4 regions of the Bacillus sp. 2175 genome follow, and region 2 is predicted to be linked to each of the others. Evidence: riboswitches for the same ligand, from Rfam matches in the RefSeq annotation. Region 2 holds a riboswitch; each other region holds the start of a gene.

Region 1 (4,520 bases), 950 kb from region 2:
CGCCGTATTCGCCACCAGTCCAGCCAGTGTTTACTAAGAATACTTTCGCATCGTGTTTCTCAATTTTTTCACCAAGCATTTCAGCATAGCGAGATGCATCAAGTGGTAAGAATGGTGAACCGAAGCAAGTTGAGAATGTTGCTTGCGGAGATGTAACACCGCGCTCTGTTCCTGCTAGTTTACTAGTGTAACCACTTAAGAAATGATACATAGCTTGTTCTTTTGATAACTTACTGATTGGAGGCAATACGCCAGATGCATCAGCAGTTAAGAAAATGATTGTATTTGGGTGTCCAGCAACACTTGGCAGTACGATATTGTCGATCGCATGCATAGGGTATGCAGCACGAGTATTTTCTGTTAAAGTAGTATCGTTATAGTCTGCGATACGCGTTTGGTCATTAATGATAACGTTTTCTAAAACAGATCCAAATGTGATTGCATCGAAAATTTGTGGTTCTTTCTCGTGAGAAAGGTTTACACATTTCGCGTAGCAACCGCCTTCAATATTGAATACACCGTTATCAGACCAACCGTGCTCATCATCACCAATTAATTTACGGTTTGGATCAGCAGATAATGTTGTTTTACCTGTTCCAGATAAACCGAAGAATAATGCTACATCGCCTTCTTCACCTACGTTTGCAGAACAGTGCATAGAAAGAATATCTTGTTCAGGTAATAAGAAGTTCATAATAGAGAAGATTGATTTTTTCATTTCTCCAGCGTATTCTGTACCACCAATTAATACGATGCGTTTTTCGAATGAAACCATAATGAATGCTTCAGAGTTTGTACCGTCAACAGCTGGATCAGCTTTGAAATTCGGTGCAGAAACAATTGTGAACTCTGATTCATGAGTCGTTAATTCTTCTTCAGTTGGACGAATGAATAATTGATGTACAAATAAATTGTGCCATGCATATTCGTTAATAACTTGAATTGGTAGGCGGTAATTGCGGTCAGCGCCTGCAAATCCTTTGAAGACGAATAACTCTTCTTTTTCTTTTAAGTATTCTAAAACTTTAGTATATAATTTATTAAAATGTTCTTCAGAAATCGGTTGGTTCACAGCTCCCCAAGCAATTTTGTCAGCAACCGATGCTTCTTTCACAATAAATTTATCTTTAGGAGAACGTCCTGTATATTTTCCTGTTGAAGCAGAAACGGCACCAGTAGAAGTTAATTTCCCTTCATTTCGCATTAATACTTTTTCCACTAATTGCGGAACACTTAGTTGAATCTGTGCATTGCTTCCGTTCAATAATTCGTGTAAACCAATTTGGACATTCACAGTACTCATATTTATATACCATCCTTTTCATTTAATGAAATATTTCTCGTAATCCCCAACAAGAGTATAACACAATTATATAAATAATGTATACTATTTATTTCTTTTTGTTTGTGTGAATGCATTATTTCCTTATTAATATTTCATTTCAGGCGTATTGAGAAAAACTTTCAGGAAAATGTGAATATTAATTGACAAATGAATATCATTTCTTTAGTATAGGTTGGGACGGATACTCTCTTATCCCGAGCTGGCGGAGGGACAGGCCCGATGAAGCCCAGCAACCTCACTTGTATTGATAAATGCAGGTGAATAGGTGCTAAAACCTGTGCGAGGCTACAGGTCTCGAACGATAAGAGCGAAGGGCAAAAAGCAGTATGCAAGTAGCAAATTAAACCTTTCCTCTATGTAAAGTAGGAAAGGTTTTTCTGTATGCTTGTGTGGGAGAATAAATGTATGTCGCAGTTTGTGGCAAATTAAGGATGAGTTCCGTACAATATATACAATTACTGTAGGGAGGTTTACCACATGACAAAAAAACGTCATCTGTTCACATCTGAGTCTGTAACTGAAGGACATCCAGATAAAATTTGTGACCAAATTTCTGATTCAATTTTAGATGCGATCTTATCAAAAGACGCAAATGCACGTGTAGCTTGTGAAACAACTGTAACAACTGGTTTAGTATTGGTAGCGGGGGAAATTACGACTTCTACTTACGTAGATATTCCGAAAATCGTTCGTGAAACAATTCAAGGCATTGGTTACACACGCGCAAAATACGGATTCGATGCAGAAACTTGTGCTGTTTTAACATCTATCGATGAGCAGTCTGCTGACATCGCTATGGGTGTTGACCAAGCGCTAGAAGCACGCGAAGGTCAAATGACTGACGCTGAGATTGAGGCAATTGGTGCAGGAGACCAAGGTTTAATGTTTGGTTTTGCATGTAATGAAACACAAGAATTAATGCCACTTCCAATCTCGCTTGCTCACAAATTAGCTCGCCGTTTAACTGAAGTACGTAAAGATGATACATTATCATACTTACGTCCAGATGGAAAAACGCAAGTTACAGTTGAGTATGATGAAAATGGTAAACCAGTACGTGTTGATACTATCGTAATTTCTACACAACATCATCCAGATGTTACATGGGAAGAAATCGATCGCGACTTAAAAGAGCACGTAATTAAAGCTGTAGTACCAGCAGAATTAATGGATGGAGAAACGAAATTCTTCATTAATCCAACTGGCCGCTTCGTAATTGGTGGACCACAAGGTGATGCTGGTTTAACAGGACGTAAAATCATCGTTGATACTTACGGTGGATACGCTCGCCACGGTGGCGGTGCATTCTCTGGTAAAGATGCAACGAAAGTTGACCGTTCTGCAGCATATGCAGCTCGTTATGTTGCGAAAAACATCGTAGCAGCTGGTCTTGCTGAAAAAGCAGAAGTACAACTTGCATACGCAATCGGTGTAGCACAACCAGTATCAATTTCAGTTGATACATTCGGCACTGGTAAAGTATCTGAAGACGTACTAGTAGAACTAGTTCGTAACAACTTCGATCTTCGCCCGGCTGGTATTATTAAAATGTTAGACTTACGTCGCCCAATTTACAAACAAACAGCAGCTTACGGCCACTTCGGACGTACTGATGTAGATCTATCATGGGAACGTACAGACAAAGCTGCAGCTTTAAAAGAGCAAGCTGGTCTATAATATATGAAAAAAAGCTTTGCGCGGTGAGCGCAAAGCTTTTTTTATTTATAATTACGTTGGAATAAAGCGAAGAGTTCAATGTCATGCCAAGTGCCGTTGCGGAATATAGCTTCTTTACAAGTTCCTTCATGTTGAAAACCAAGTGATTTATATAATTTAACTGCTCTATCGTTAAAAGAAAATACTCGTAAAGAAAGGCGATGTAAATTTAATTCTAAAAATGCATAATCCAATAATAGGGTTAAAGCTTCCTGCCCATAACCTTGCCCCCAGTAATCCTTTTTACCAATATCAATAATGCATTCAGCGTTTCGATTATACGAATCAATATGAATTAAAGAAGTAATACCAATTGGAAGATGCGTAGCTTTTTCTTCAATGATATAGGTCTTAGAGTTCGAAGAATGAATAAATTGCCGGCAAAGTTTTTCTGTGTCTTGAAAGGAATATTTATCAAGAGTGAGTGTAGTTGAACTCATAACGTCTATATCATTATGCCATTTATAATATGTTAGAATATCATCTTCGGAAAACTTTCGTAACTGGATACGGTTGGATTCAAACAATGTAAACACCCCTTTTGTATTTACTGGTTTTTGTTCATTATCTCAACACACGAACTACAATAAATTTGTCCTTCTAATTCAATATACTTTTTCATATTCGTCATGTCATTCGCCGGAAAGGGCATATGAATCCACGCTTTTTCATACGTTTGTATTTCTGTTTTACATGATTTACAAAAGATTGATTTCTTTTTGAACATATGTGATCAACCTTTCATTTGACGTGCTTTACTTGCGCAAAAGGCACTACTTAGTAAAAATAGTGTCGCGAATATAATGCTTACTAATGTAGCGTATGGAATTGCGCCTTTTAAGGAAAAGCCGACAGTGATTGAAGCGATGAATAAGAGGATAAATGTTGTTGTTAATTTTTTATAAAGTTCCATACAATGTAGACCTCCAATTTATTTTTTAGTACAAGTTTTAAAATTGAATTCTATTATGTAGAAAATATAAAGAGTAGCTAAAGATGTGTAGTCTAGGAGTATAAGAAAGTACACTTTCCTTTTTGTGGGTTAGTATACTTATATTGTATCATGGCGCATGATTGGCTTCATACATAATTGTGTAAAGGTATGTATGATAAAATGAAGAAAAGTCTTTAAGAAAGGAAAGATAAAAAATGAGTGTAACTGAACATAAAAAACAAGCTCCAAAAGAAGTGCGTTGCAAGATTGTTACAATTTCCGATACACGTACGGAAGAAACAGATAAGAGCGGACAACTATTACATGAATTGTTAAAAGAAGCGGGACATAAAGTAACTTCTTATGAAATTGTAAAAGATGATAAAGAAAGTATTCAGCAAGCGGTGTTAGCTGGTTATCATAAGGAAGATGTAGATGTTGTATTAACAAATGGCGGTACTGGTATTACGAAACGCGATGTCACAATTGAAGCAGTATCAGCGTTATTAGATAAAGAAATTGTTG
Region 2 (4,520 bases):
TTTGGCAGAATTGGTGAGCCAAGGGATGCAGCTAGACTCATTAAATTTTTAGTAAGTGAAGAGGCCGAGTGGATTACTGGGCAAGTTATTCATTCAGAAGGTGGATTTAAAAGATAAAAAAGAAGGCATCTCACCAGGGTGAGATGCCTTCTTTTTTAATCTTTCTTCAATCTTCGTGCAACACCATTCCCTAAAGATTGTAATCCTTGAACGAGGATAATTAAAATAAAGACGGTTGCATACATTACTTCAGGCTCGTAGCGTAAATGTCCGAAGCGGTATGCTAAATCCCCTAGCCCGCCAGCACCTACAAGGCCAGCCATTGCTGTTGCGCCGATTAAGCCGATCGTTGCGATTGTTAATCCGAGTACAAGGGAGGGACGTGCTTCTTTCACCATAACGTGCCAAATGATTTTTATAGTAGAAACGCCCATCGCTTGGTAGGCTTCAATGACACCGCGATCGACTTCTAGTAAAGCTGTCTCCATTAAACGTGCGATATAAGGGGCTGTGAAGACGACAAGCGGTACGATAACACCTTGCACGCCAATGGACGTTCCCATTAGAAACTTTGTAAAAGGTAAAATAAAGAATAATAGAATGATAAATGGAAGAGAGCGAATGATATTAATAATTGTATTAAGAATAGGATAGATGATTTTATTTTCACGCTGCCCACCAGGTCTCGTTAAAACAAGTGTGACGCCAAGTGGTAATGCAATAAGGATCGAGATGAGTAATGAGATAGATGTCATTTGAAAGGTTTGGATTGTGGCTTCCCATATGACTTTACCCCATTCATCCAAAAAGGACTTGTTTCCCATAATCTGTTCTACCTCCTTCTACGATGATTCCTTGCTCTTGTAAAAATGATAAAGCACGGTGGATTTCATTTTGTTCCCCTTGCATATGAACGACTAGTTTCCCATATGCTTCATGTTTTAACTGCGTAATATTACCGGATAAAATATTCGGATACACTTGGAAACGTTTTGTGGCAACGGCTAAGGCAGGTTCCCCTGAAGTAGTGCCAATAAATGAAAGTGTTACAATTTCTCCAGTACTTTGTAGTTCTTTCTGTACCTCTTTTGGAATTTTCGCTGCAAATGCGCTATTTACAAATTTCTTCGTGGTTACATGTTGTGGGTTTGTGAAAATATCTTTTACAGTCCCACTTTCGACTACAGATCCATGTTCCATAATAGTAACGCGGTCACATATACGCTGGATGACATTCATTTCATGTGTAATGAGTAAAATCGTAATTCCGATTTCTTCGTTAATCTTTAATAACAAATCAAGGATAGAATCGGTTGTTTCGGGATCTAATGCGCTCGTTGCTTCATCACTTAATAACACTTCAGGTTCATGTGATAGCGCACGAGCAATTGCAACACGCTGTTTTTGACCACCAGAAAGTTCGCTTGGATACGCATCTTTTCGATTAAAAAGATCGACAATGCGTAAATACTTTTCTACTCTTTTTTCAATTTCTGCTTTTGGAATGCCAGCAAGCCGTAACGGTAATGCGATATTTTCATAAACGGTAACAGTTTTAAGTAAATTGAATCCTTGGAAGATCATTCCGATTTTTTGTCTCGCTTTTGCTAGTTCTTTTGTCGATAACGTTGTTAAGTCTTGTTCGTTTACAATGATATTTCCTGTCGTTGGTTTTTCTAATAAATTTACACATCGAATCAATGTACTTTTACCAGCGCCACTATACCCAATGATTCCAAATATCTCGCCTTTTTCTACTTTAAGGGAAGTAGACTTAAGAGCCTCAACATTCCCTTTTTTTGTTGTAAATACTTTGGATATGTTTTTTAATTCAATCATTATCGTCAGCTCCTACCAAGATGGTAAAACTGAACCATCAAATTTTTTCTCGATAAACTCTTTTACTTCCTTAGACTGATAAGCTTTCTTTAATTTATTTACAACGGCATCATCTTTATTTTCAGTACGAACAACGACCCAGTTCACATATGGTGAATCTTTTCCTTCGCGGAAGATAGAATCTTTCGCTGGACTTAATTTTGCACCTAATGCAAAGTTTGTGTTAATTGCAGCTGCTTTCACTTCACTTAGTTGCGTTGGTAATTGAGATGCCTCTAATTCGACAATCTTTAATTTTTTTGGATTTTCAATTACATCTTTTGCAGTCGCTTTTTCTGTAGCCTTTGGATCAACTTTTAAAACCCCTGCTTTTTCAAATAATTTTAAAGCTCGAAGTTCATTTGTTGGGTCATTTGGTACAGCAATTGCATCGCCCTCTTTTAAGTCTTTTACATCTTTTATATCTTTAGAATATACGCCCATAGGGAATGTTACTGTTGAAAATACTTCAGCTAATTTCATATTGCGTTCAGCTTTAAATACATCTAAATACGATTTCGTTTGGTAACTATTTACATCAAGGCTTTTTTCATCTAATGATACGTTTGGCGCTACATAATCATTAAATACTTTTATATCAATTTCGAGACCATCTTTTGCTGCAACTTCTTTTACCTTTTCAAAAATTTGTTCATGTGGTCCACCTGTTACACCGACAGTAATCTTTTTCTCGTCTAATGCTTTTACCTCTTTATCTGAACTCACGCTACATGCGCCTAATAATAATACTGCTCCGCTTACAATGCTTAATAATACCTTTTTCATCTATAAATCCCCCTTCATATACGTTCCAAAATAAAAAGCACCTCCCAAAAATAAGAGAGGTGCCGAATAGACGAAATAGATTCCTCTCTTATCTTCCAAAACGAAAACTCGTTTTGCAGGAATTAGCACCTTAGCTTATACGTCATAAGCTCGGTTGCCGGGCATCATCGGGCCAGTCCCTCCGCCACTCTTGATAAGAGTATGTGTATGTAGTTTTGAATATGGTACTAATAGTAAATCGTACAAAAAGAATTGTCAATGATATTTTCGGAATATATTTTATTTTAAGATAATCGAAACATTCCCCTTTTTATGTCCTTTTTCTACATATATATGAGCTTCAGCAATTTCTTCTAATCGGTAAGTTCTATCAATAACAGGTTTTAGCTTTTCTGTTTCAGCTAGTTGTTTTAGCAGGTTCATATCTTCTTTACTGACCTTTGCCATCATTCCGTTCACAGATACATATTTTCCATTAGGCATTAATGCATCTGTACAAAGAGACTTTTTATATTTTCCAACTGCATCAAATATAATATCGTAGTGCTCGCCCCGCTTAGTAAAATCTTCTTTCATATAATCAATTACGTTGTCTGCCCCTAAAGTTGTTACTAAATCGAAATTCGAACTACTACAAATGGCTGTGACAGTCGCCCCGAAGTATTTAGCAAGTTGTATGGCAGCTGTCCCTACTGACCCAGAGGCGCCGTATATAAGTACTCGTTGCCCTTTTTTTATCTGTCCTTTTCTAAGGAAGTGCAATGCTGAAGTTCCGCCAAAAGGAATAACGGCAGCTTCTTCATATGTCACATTGGTAGGTTTTAATGCTATTAATCCACTTTCATGCACGCATGTGTATTCCGCATAACCACCAAGGTTTAGTTCTGTTAATGCAAAAACTTGATCTCCTTTTTTAAATTGTGTTACATCTGTTCCAATGTCTTCGATTTCACCGGATAACTCTACGCCAAGTATAGGTTTTCTCGGTTTTCTGAAACCTAATATGATCCGCATAGGAATCCAAAATAAGAGGGGGCTATTAAAGCCACGTATTCTACAATCTCCAGTCGATACACTTGTTGCGTGAATTTTAACTAACACTTCATTTTTTTTAGGTTTAGGCTTTTCTACATTTTGAAGCTGGAGAACATTAGGTGGTCCGTACTTTGTACAAATAATCGCTTTCATAATGACCTCCTGAAATGAGTTGTTATTATTTACATCATATTTAAACTTTTTCTCAAACATGTTGTTATATAGGAAATAAATTTAAAGATAAATATTACGAATTATATAGATTTCATAGGAAAAGAGATGATATTATTTTTGGGAAGGAGGGGACGTTATGAAAAAACTTATTTTAATTTCAAGTTTAGTACTTGCAGTCGGTCTAGGAGTAGGGTGTAGTAATGAGAAAACAAAAAAGACTGACGAACCGAAAAAAGAAGCTGTGCAGAAAGAAAAGGAATTAACAGCGAAGGATGTTTTTAATAAAGCGAATGAAGCTTTTAAAAACGAAGAAAATGTAACGATGACATATGATGTGGGAATAAAGGCTGAAGGAACAGAGATGAATGTAATAAAGGCTAAAATGCAACTAGAGCCGAAGAAAAAAAATTCTCGTTCTGAAATGAATGTTTCTGGTACAGAGGTTGTTGTTTATGATGTGGGTGGCAAAATTGCTGGTCAGTTGAAAAATCCTAATACGGGTGAAATTATGTCTGTACCAGAGGAACAATTGAATGCTAACGGAATGAACGCGACTCAAGGAATGGTAGATAATTTAGAGATTCCATCGGAAATTTTAAATAAAGTGAAGATGGAGAAAAGTGGAGATAATTATAAGCTGAAGTTTG
Region 3 (4,520 bases), 2.6 Mb from region 2:
AACAATAAATATGAAAATACCGGCAAATAAAGCGATGAAATCTTCACGTTTCGCCTTACTTGTATAAAACCATGTACGTTTATCCTTCTTTCCAAATCCTCTTAAATCCATTGCATTTGAAACCGTATCTATTCTTTCTAGAGAATGAATGATTAGTGGCCAGAAAATTAAAACACGGTTCTTCATACGAACCCATAAACTTGCTTCTCCTTTTTCAAAAGCCACTCCTCTCGCTTCTTGCGCGTGTTTAATAATTTTATACTCAGACTGGATGTCAGGAATATAACGTAGTGCAATATTTATTGCATAAGTAATCTTATAATGAATACCAAGTTTACTTAAGCTACTTACAAATTCGCTTGGATCTGTCGTGTAAATAAAAAGAAGTGTAAATGGTAATAACGTAAAATACTTTAATGAAAGTGTAGCTGCATAAAATAATGTTTCATATGTAATCGTTGCATATCCAACATGTAAAAACGCGGTATATGATTCAGTTAATTCAGATCCATGAGTTGGTGTAATCAATAAAATCATGACAGAGTTTAATAAACTAAATGTAAATATGACACTAAAAACAATTAAAATTTTACGAAATGGAATTTTAGCAATGCTGAGCCCGATACACCCAATAATAAATAATATTAGCAACACCCGAAAATCAAAAAACAAAAAAGTAAGCGTCATACAAAAAATAAATAAAAACAATTTCACTATCCCATCCATACGATGAAAATATGTACTATGCACCTTCCTCCCTCCTATTACTGTCTAAATAAAGCTCCATAAATTTTTCTGGACATGCAATCCCACTAAATTTAACAAGCTTGGTTAAAGAACTCTCTCTTAAGTTGGCTCTTTGTAACGTTTCTTGATCGCCTAATACATCAAACACTGTATTATCCGCAATAATTTTCCCTTCATGTAGAACTACTGCACGGTCTGTATATTCTAGCGCGAGATTCATATCGTGAGTGATAAAAACAAATGAAATTCCCTTTTTAGCTAGGTTTTTAATAAAAGACATAAATTGTTTATAGTGATAATAATCTTGTCCCGCTGTCGGTTCATCTAATATGATAAGTTTAGGATTTGTTGTTAATACAGATGCGATTGTTAATCTCTTTTTTTGCCCATAGCTTAGTGCTTGAATTGGCCAATTACGAAATGGATATAAACCACAAATTTTTAAAGTTCCTTCTACTCTATTCTTAATTTCTTCCTTAGAAAAATTATGTAATGTTAATGTAAATGAAACTTCTTCAAAAACAGTAGGCTGTGTAATCATATGATTTGGATTTTGCATCACGTAAGATATGATTTCCCCACGTTTACGAATAGACCAAGAACTAATATCTTCACCTTTTAACAAGATTTTCCCATTTTTCATTTTGTTTATGCCTATAAGACTATGAGCTAATGTTGATTTCCCTGCTCCATTATGTCCTAACAGTGCCACAATTTCTCCTTCATATATTGAAAGGTTTACATTTTCTAATACTTTTTGTTTATTAGAGTATGAAAATGATAAATTCTCCACTTTAAGTAATTCCTTGTTTTTAGTATTCCCTTTTAATATGACTTGTTTCTCCATCCACTCTTTTATAACGTTGCTTACCTTTTCTTTTTGAAGGTTTTCCATTGGATATATTACGTCATTATTACTATCAAAATGTAATCTCTTTAATGCTTCGATGTAAATAGGCTCTCTTAAGCCGATACGTGGTAATATATTTGACGCTAAGATTTCTTTTGGTGTTCCTATCGCAATGACTTTACCTTCATCAATTAATATAACTTTGTCTAAATCCAGGTTTAAAATTTCTTCTATTCTATGTTCGATAATAACAATCGTTTTATTATATTGTTCATGTATATCTTTCATAAGTTTTATCGTATGTAAGGCGCTTAGTGGATCTAAATTAGCTAACGGTTCATCGAACAATAATATATCCGCATTTGTTGTTAATAAACCCGCTAGAGAAACTGTTTGCTTTTGACCTCCTGATAATTCATATGGACTTTGTTTATGAAACGTATGCATCTTCACCTTTCTTAATGAGTCCGAAACAATCTTTTTCATGTCATCTTGCTTTACACATTCATTTTCTAAATAAAAAGCTACATCTTCCTCTACTGTCAGACCAATAAATTGAGCATCTTGATCTTGCAAAATTGTTCCTACCTGTTTACTTTGTTCAAAAATACTTCCTTCCCTCGGATCTTTACCGGCAATTAAAACGTTACCTGTACTATTCCCTTCGTAAGAAAATGGGATTAGCCCATTTATACAATGAGCTAATGTCGACTTTCCTGAGCCACTTCGTCCAGCAATTAGCACTTTTTCCCCAGGGTATATATGAAAGGTAATATCACTTAAAGTAGGCTGCACAGCATGCCCATATTGAAAGGTGAATTGTTCAAACGAAATAATTGGTTGCATGTTAACATCCCTACTTTTCAATTTTTAAATGTGTATGTTTCTTATTGGATTTCGCCAAACCAATTGTAAGTGGCAATCCAAGTACTAAGAAAACGATGACATCGGAAATTGTTGCTCCTAATACTTGTATAACAATTTTGTCAAATGGTTCTCCCATCACAATAATATCGAATGCCCCAGCAAATATAATAGCAATGACAATACCAACTAGCCCAGTAATTGCTAAATAAGAAATATCCCCCTTGTTAAATGACCCGTTTTTCACACTAAAACCAACTCTTTTTTGAATAAGCCCCATTGAAAAACCAATAATACCTGAACTAATAACCCAGCCCCACCAAATACCCCAGCCAGCAATCGTATCTGTTACGGTATGACCGATAAGTCCGATTAACAGTCCTGCCACTGGACCAAATAATGCTCCAAAAACAGTTAATATAGCTAATGCTGGTTTAATAAATGTATTCGGTGCAATGGAAAATCCCCAAAGTCCTAATATCCCGTATAATGCTGCTCCAATACCGATTGCTACTACTAACTTTGTTGATAATTTGTTCATGACAATTCCCCTCTCATATTAGTCAACTTTTATTACTCTATATTTAATTTAAAAATGAATTATGCATCGACACTCCCTTTCTATACAACAAAAAAATGACCTCTTACATAAGAGGTCATTTTCTTTCACATTCAAGAATCCTCTTATCTTTCAAAAAACACATCGTGTCCTCTGCGGAATTAGCACCTTCCTATAAAATTGCATAGGGGTTGCTGAGGTTTCTTAGGGCCGTTCCCTCCACCTCTCTGGATAAGTATTAATTTGTAATTCGTATTATGGCACTAAAAAGTATAAATTTCAATACTTTTCTCACTATTTTTATTTTTTATTAAATAGATCATTTAAATCATTGTATTCTTATCGGAATTGTGAAATAATAAATTCAAAATCGTTTCGGGAGGAATGCATTATGAAAGTTATTGGTTTGATTGGAGGATTAAGTTGGGAATCTACATCATTATACTATAAACATATTAATACACTTACACTCTCTCAATACGATCAAAATGCAAAGTTAGTTTTATATAGTATGGACTTTGGTGAAGTAACTACTTTATTACAAAACCATCAATATGAAGAAGTGAAAAATGAACTAGTTACAGTTGCAAAGAAAGTTGAAAAATCTGGGGCTGAATGTTTATTAATGTGTTCAAATACCGTACATCTATTTGCCGAAGAAGTAGAACAAGCAATATCTATCCCGCTTCTTCACATTGGTGATGTAAGTGCTAAAGAAATGGTAGAACAGAGTATAAAACGTATCGGACTATTAGGAACAAAACAAACGATGGAGCAAGATTTCTATAAATCACGATTAGCGAAATATAACATTGAGACAATTATCCCAAATGAAGAGGAAAGAACCTTTATCCACCATGTCATATTAGATGAATTAAGTAGAGGGATCATTTCAGAAACATCTAAAGAAAAGTTATTACAAATTACAAAATCATTAATTCAAAACGGCGCTGAAGGTATATTATTAGGCTGTACTGAAATACCTTTACTTATCTCCCAAAATGATCTTACTGTTCCCGTTTTTGATACTGCTTTTTTACACGCAAATACTGCTGTGCAATTTGCTGGATAAGAATATACAAGCATAAAGGTGAGAACCTCTATGCTTGTATACAGTTACGACTATTTATCCCGCTATTTATGGGTAGTAAAATCCCTACTGATTAAAATTTTACTTTATTTAAAAGAGATTCAATAACTGCAATTGCTTCTTTTGAACCACCACATTTTAAAAAGCTATCATTAAGTTTTCTTATACCATGTTTATACTTTTCATTTGAAAGAACATCTGTTACGGCCTCTTTTAAAGTGTGCACATTAACATGTTCTTTCAATAGTCTATGTGCCGCTTCAAGCTCAGTTAATCTTTGCGCTATCATTGGCTGGTCTTTATCATGCGGTATTATTACAAATGGGACATTATAATGAATGGCATCGTGTACGCTATTCATACCACCATGTGTAATAAAAACATCTGCTTCATTTAATATTTCTGATTGA
Region 4 (4,520 bases), 1.6 Mb from region 2:
ATTATTTGGATCCTTTCCTGCTCTATTACACGCAACAACATAACACTGATTTTCAACTGCTCTTGCTTGCAATAGCAAACGCCAATGTGCTAAACGAACTAATGGCCATTCTGCTACAACAAATAATACTTTTGCCCCTTTAGCAGTATGGACACGCATCCACTCTGGAAAACGAATATCATAACAAATTGTTCCAGCGCATTCGACATCATCTAGCTTAAATTCGCCCGTACCATTACCGGCTATTAAATATTTATGTTCATCCATAAGCTGAAATAAATGTACTTTACTATATTCGTTGACTAGCTGTCCTTCATTATTTACAACATACATCGTATTTGTAACGCCTTGCTCTGTTTGCTTTGCTATAGAACCACCAACAATATGTATATCATATTGCTTCGCCCATTCTATTAACTTTTCTTTCGTTTCCACTCCATCCCTATCTGCAATTTCAGAAAGTCTCGTTAAATCATATCCTGTTGTCCATAGTTCTGGTAAGACGATAACATCTGGCCTTTCCTTCATAGCTTCGCTTATTTTATTTTTAGCATTCTCAATATTTTTTTCTACATCTCCAAAAACAATATCCATTTGAATACATGCGACTTTCATTTTTTCAGCCCCATTCTTATTTTTTTCTTTACAAAATACTGGAAAGATTATATCATTTGTCACTAGAATTGTAACAACTTTCAAAAGAGGTGGAAAGTATGAAATTATTTCAACCTTCTGAGATAGTAACATCATTGCCAACACAATTTTTCGCTTCACTTGTTGCAAAAGTTAACAAAGTCGTTGCAGCTGGTCACGATGTTATTAATCTAGGTCAAGGTAATCCAGATCAACCAACACCGCAGCATATCGTAAAAGCTTTACAAGATGCTGCCGAAAAGACCATTCATCATAAATATCCGCCATTTCGCGGACATGAAAGCTTAAAGGAAGCCGTGGCTACATTCTATAAACGTGAATACGGCGTCGAATTAAACCCAAAAACTGAAGTTGCTATTTTGTTTGGCGGGAAGGCTGGACTAGTAGAATTACCGATTTGTTTTACAAATCCTGGTGATACGATTCTCGTTCCGGATCCAGGTTATCCAGATTATTTATCCGGGGTTGCTTTAGCAAAAGCACACTTTGAAACAATGCCGCTTATTGCAGAAAATAACTTTTTACCAGATTATACAAACATTGATGACTCTATTGCAGAGCGTGCAAAATTAATGTTTTTAAACTATCCAAATAATCCTACCGGTGCTACTGCATCAAAAGATTTTTTTGATGCAACCATTCACTTTGCTAATAAACATAATATATTAGTTGTTCACGATTTTGCTTATGGCGCTATCGGATTTGATGGTCAAAAACCTGTTAGTTTCTTGCAAGCAGATGGTGCGAAAGATATAGGAATTGAAATTTACACATTATCAAAAACTTTCAATATGGCTGGCTGGCGCATCGCTTTTGCTGTAGGGAATGAAAGTGTGATTGAAACAATTAACCTATTACAAGATCATATGTATGTTAGTATATTCGGTGCAGTTCAAGATGCTGCTCGAGAAGCGCTATTAAGTTCACAGTCTTGCGTAATAGACCTTGTAAATAGTTACGAATCTCGAAGAAACGCTCTTATTTCAGCCTGTCACTCAATTGGTTGGAATGTAGACATTCCAAAAGGATCATTCTTTGCATGGCTTCCCGTTCCAAAAGGATATACCTCTGAGCAATTTTCTGATATTTTACTAGAAAAAGCACATGTCGCAGTTGCTCCTGGTGTTGGATTTGGTAAGCATGGGGAAGGGTATGTCCGTGTTGGTCTCTTGCATGCAGAAGATAGATTACGGGAAGCCATTAATCGAATTGATAAATTAAATTTTTTCAAAAAGTAATTGACAACACGAAAAATATCTGACAAAATTCAGTTATCTTAAAAATTTAAACATTTCTAAATACTTCTTATCAAGAGCAGGTGGAGGGACGAGCCCGACGAAACCCGGCAACCGATCTACAATTGTAGACACGGTGCTAATTCTCGCAGCATTACGCTGACAGATAAGGAGCTGGTTGTAAAAAAACCTCTCCTTAGCTGAGAGGTTTTTTTATTTAACTAGGAGGTTATAACAATGAGCGGAATTATAGCGACGTATTTAATCCATGATGATTCACATAACTTAGAAAAAAAAGCTGAGCAAATTGCACTCGGTTTAACAATTGGCTCTTGGACTCATTTGCCACACTTATTGCAAGAACAATTAAAGCAGCATAAAGGCAACGTCATTCATGTTGAGGAATTAGCTGAACATGAATATACCAATTCGTATTTACGTAAAAAAGTAAAACGCGGAATTATTAAAATCGAATATCCGCTATTAAACTTCAGTCCAGATTTACCAGCGATTTTAACGACTACATTTGGAAAGCTATCACTTGATGGCGAAGTAAAACTAATTGACTTAACTTTTTCAGACGAGTTAAAAAAACATTTTCCTGGTCCAAAATTCGGGATAGATGGTATTCGAAATCTTTTACAAGTGCATGATCGTCCCCTTTTAATGAGTATTTTTAAAGGAATGATTGGACGAAACATTGGGTATTTAAAAACACAATTACGCGATCAAGCAATTGGTGGTGTAGATATAGTAAAAGATGATGAAATATTATTTGAAAATGCATTAACACCACTTACGAAACGCATTGTATCTGGAAAAGAAGTTTTACAATCTGTCTACGAAACATACGGTCATAAAACGTTATATGCCTTAAATTTAACAGGACGAACTTTTGATTTAAAAGAAAATGCTAAACGTGCAGTGCAAGCTGGAGCTGATATTCTATTATTTAACGTATTTGCTTACGGACTAGATGTACTACAATCACTTGCAGAAGATGATGAAATCCCAGTTCCTATTATGGCACATCCTGCTGTAAGTGGTGCTTATTCAGCATCCAAGTTATATGGAGTTTCATCACCATTATTACTTGGAAAGCTACTACGTTATGCTGGGGCTGACTTTTCATTATTCCCATCTCCATACGGAAGTGTTGCGCTAGAAAAAGAGGAGGCTCTTGCTATCTCAAAATATTTAACTGAAGACGATGCATTTTTCAAGAAGAGCTTTTCTGTTCCGTCTGCTGGTATTCATCCTGGTTTCGTTCCCTTTATTGTACGAGATTTCGGTAAAGATGTTGTTATTAATGCTGGCGGCGGGATACACGGACATCCAAATGGAGCGCAAGGCGGCGGTAAAGCTTTCCGTACTGCAATTGATGCTACTTTGCAAAATAAACCACTCCATGAAGTAGACGACATAAATTTGCATAGTGCACTACAAATATGGGGAAATCCCTCTTATGAGGTGAAATTATGAGTATTCAAGTATTTTGTGATTTCGATGGCACGATTACAAATAATGATAACATTATGTCCATTATGGAAAAATTCGCACCACCAGAAGCCGAAGAAGTAAAGAATAAAATTTTATCACAAGAACTATCCATTCAAGAAGGTGTTTCTCGATTATTTCAATTAATACCTACTAATCTGCACGATGATATTATTCAATTTTTAATAGAAACTGCTGAAATCCGTAGTGGTTTTCATGAGTTTATACAATTCGTAAAGGAAAATAACATTTCTTTTTACGTGATATCAGGTGGAATGGATTTCTTCGTCTATCCACTCTTACAAGGAATCATTCCAAAAGAGCAAATTTATTGTAATGAAACAGACTTTTCAGCAGAGTTTATTACAGTTAAATGGCCTCATTCTTGTGATGATCATTGTCAAAATCATTGCGGATTATGTAAATCATCATTAATCCGTAAATTAAGTGATACAAATGACTTTCATATTGTAATTGGAGATTCTATTACTGATTTACAAGCCGCGAAACAAGCTGATAAAGTATTCGCTCGCGATTTTCTTATTACAAAGTGTGAAGAAAATCATATTGCTTATACACCGTTTGAAACATTTCAAGATGTGCAAGCTGAATTAAAACTTTTGTTGGAGGTGAAGGCATGAAACAACTTTTTCGTCAATGGTATGACTTAAGCGAGTTAAAAAAAGAGTTAACAACACGAAATTGGTTTCCAGCAACAAGTGGTAATATTTCTATAAAGGTTAGCCATGAACCACTTACTTTTCTTATTACAGCAAGCGGTAAAGATAAAACAAAAACCACTCCAGATGATTTTCTATTAGTAGATCATGTAGGAGTTCCCGTTTTAGAGACTGAATTACGCCCTTCAGCAGAAACAATATTGCATACACACATTTATAACAATACGAATGCCGGGTGCGTACTTCATGTTCATACAACTGATAATAATGTCATCACAAATTTATATAGTGATGCAGTCACCCTTCAAAATCAAGAAATTATTAAAGCACTCGATATTTGGGAAGAAGGTGCAACAATTCAAATTCCTATTATTGAAAACCATGCCCATATCCCAACGCTTGGAGAAAACTTCCGAAAGCATATACAAGGAGATTCGGGTGCAGTATTAATCCG

What was found. Region 2 has a riboswitch for S-adenosylmethionine ahead of ACXKY9_RS01005 (MetQ/NlpA family ABC transporter substrate-binding protein). Riboswitches for the same ligand answer to the same signal wherever they lie in the genome.
Region 1: it holds a riboswitch for S-adenosylmethionine, as region 2 does, so the genes downstream of both, metK (methionine adenosyltransferase) here and ACXKY9_RS01005 (MetQ/NlpA family ABC transporter substrate-binding protein) in region 2, are expected to answer to the same signal.
Region 3: it holds a riboswitch for S-adenosylmethionine, as region 2 does, so the genes downstream of both, ACXKY9_RS14930 (ECF-type riboflavin transporter substrate-binding protein) here and ACXKY9_RS01005 (MetQ/NlpA family ABC transporter substrate-binding protein) in region 2, are expected to answer to the same signal.
Region 4: it holds a riboswitch for S-adenosylmethionine, as region 2 does, so the genes downstream of both, mtnW (2,3-diketo-5-methylthiopentyl-1-phosphate enolase) here and ACXKY9_RS01005 (MetQ/NlpA family ABC transporter substrate-binding protein) in region 2, are expected to answer to the same signal.

The regions. Positions count from the first base shown of each region.
Region 1 is NZ_CM173819.1:4,489,325-4,493,844, reverse strand. It holds gene pckA (phosphoenolpyruvate carboxykinase (ATP)) at 1-1,303, opposite strand, end outside; SAM riboswitch class I at 1,532-1,653, shown strand; gene metK (methionine adenosyltransferase) at 1,823-3,022, shown strand; gene ACXKY9_RS23290 (GNAT family N-acetyltransferase) at 3,064-3,588, opposite strand; gene ACXKY9_RS23285 (hypothetical protein) at 3,609-3,788, opposite strand; gene ACXKY9_RS23280 (hypothetical protein) at 3,795-3,974, opposite strand; gene ACXKY9_RS23275 (MogA/MoaB family molybdenum cofactor biosynthesis protein) at 4,211-4,520, shown strand, end outside.
Region 2 is NZ_CM173819.1:169,598-174,117, forward strand. It holds gene ACXKY9_RS00990 (SDR family oxidoreductase) at 1-117, shown strand, start outside; gene ACXKY9_RS00995 (methionine ABC transporter permease) at 156-824, opposite strand; gene ACXKY9_RS01000 (methionine ABC transporter ATP-binding protein) at 799-1,839, opposite strand; gene ACXKY9_RS01005 (MetQ/NlpA family ABC transporter substrate-binding protein) at 1,852-2,664, opposite strand; SAM riboswitch class I at 2,750-2,864, opposite strand; gene ACXKY9_RS01010 (NAD(P)-dependent alcohol dehydrogenase) at 2,944-3,852, opposite strand; gene ACXKY9_RS01015 (DUF6612 family protein) at 4,010-4,520, shown strand, end outside.
Region 3 is NZ_CM173819.1:2,857,498-2,862,017, forward strand. It holds gene ACXKY9_RS14920 (energy-coupling factor transporter transmembrane component T family protein) at 1-750, opposite strand, end outside; gene ACXKY9_RS14925 (ABC transporter ATP-binding protein) at 743-2,443, opposite strand; gene ACXKY9_RS14930 (ECF-type riboflavin transporter substrate-binding protein) at 2,454-3,002, opposite strand; SAM riboswitch class I at 3,143-3,258, opposite strand; gene ACXKY9_RS14935 (aspartate/glutamate racemase family protein) at 3,412-4,092, shown strand; gene ACXKY9_RS14940 (macrolide family glycosyltransferase) at 4,184-4,520, opposite strand, start outside.
Region 4 is NZ_CM173819.1:3,818,479-3,822,998, forward strand. It holds gene ACXKY9_RS19645 (carbon-nitrogen family hydrolase) at 1-699, opposite strand, end outside; gene ACXKY9_RS19650 (pyridoxal phosphate-dependent aminotransferase) at 714-1,892, shown strand; SAM riboswitch class I at 1,957-2,062, shown strand; gene mtnW (2,3-diketo-5-methylthiopentyl-1-phosphate enolase) at 2,127-3,371, shown strand; gene ACXKY9_RS19660 (2-hydroxy-3-keto-5-methylthiopentenyl-1-phosphate phosphatase) at 3,368-4,027, shown strand; gene ACXKY9_RS19665 (methylthioribulose 1-phosphate dehydratase) at 4,024-4,520, shown strand, end outside.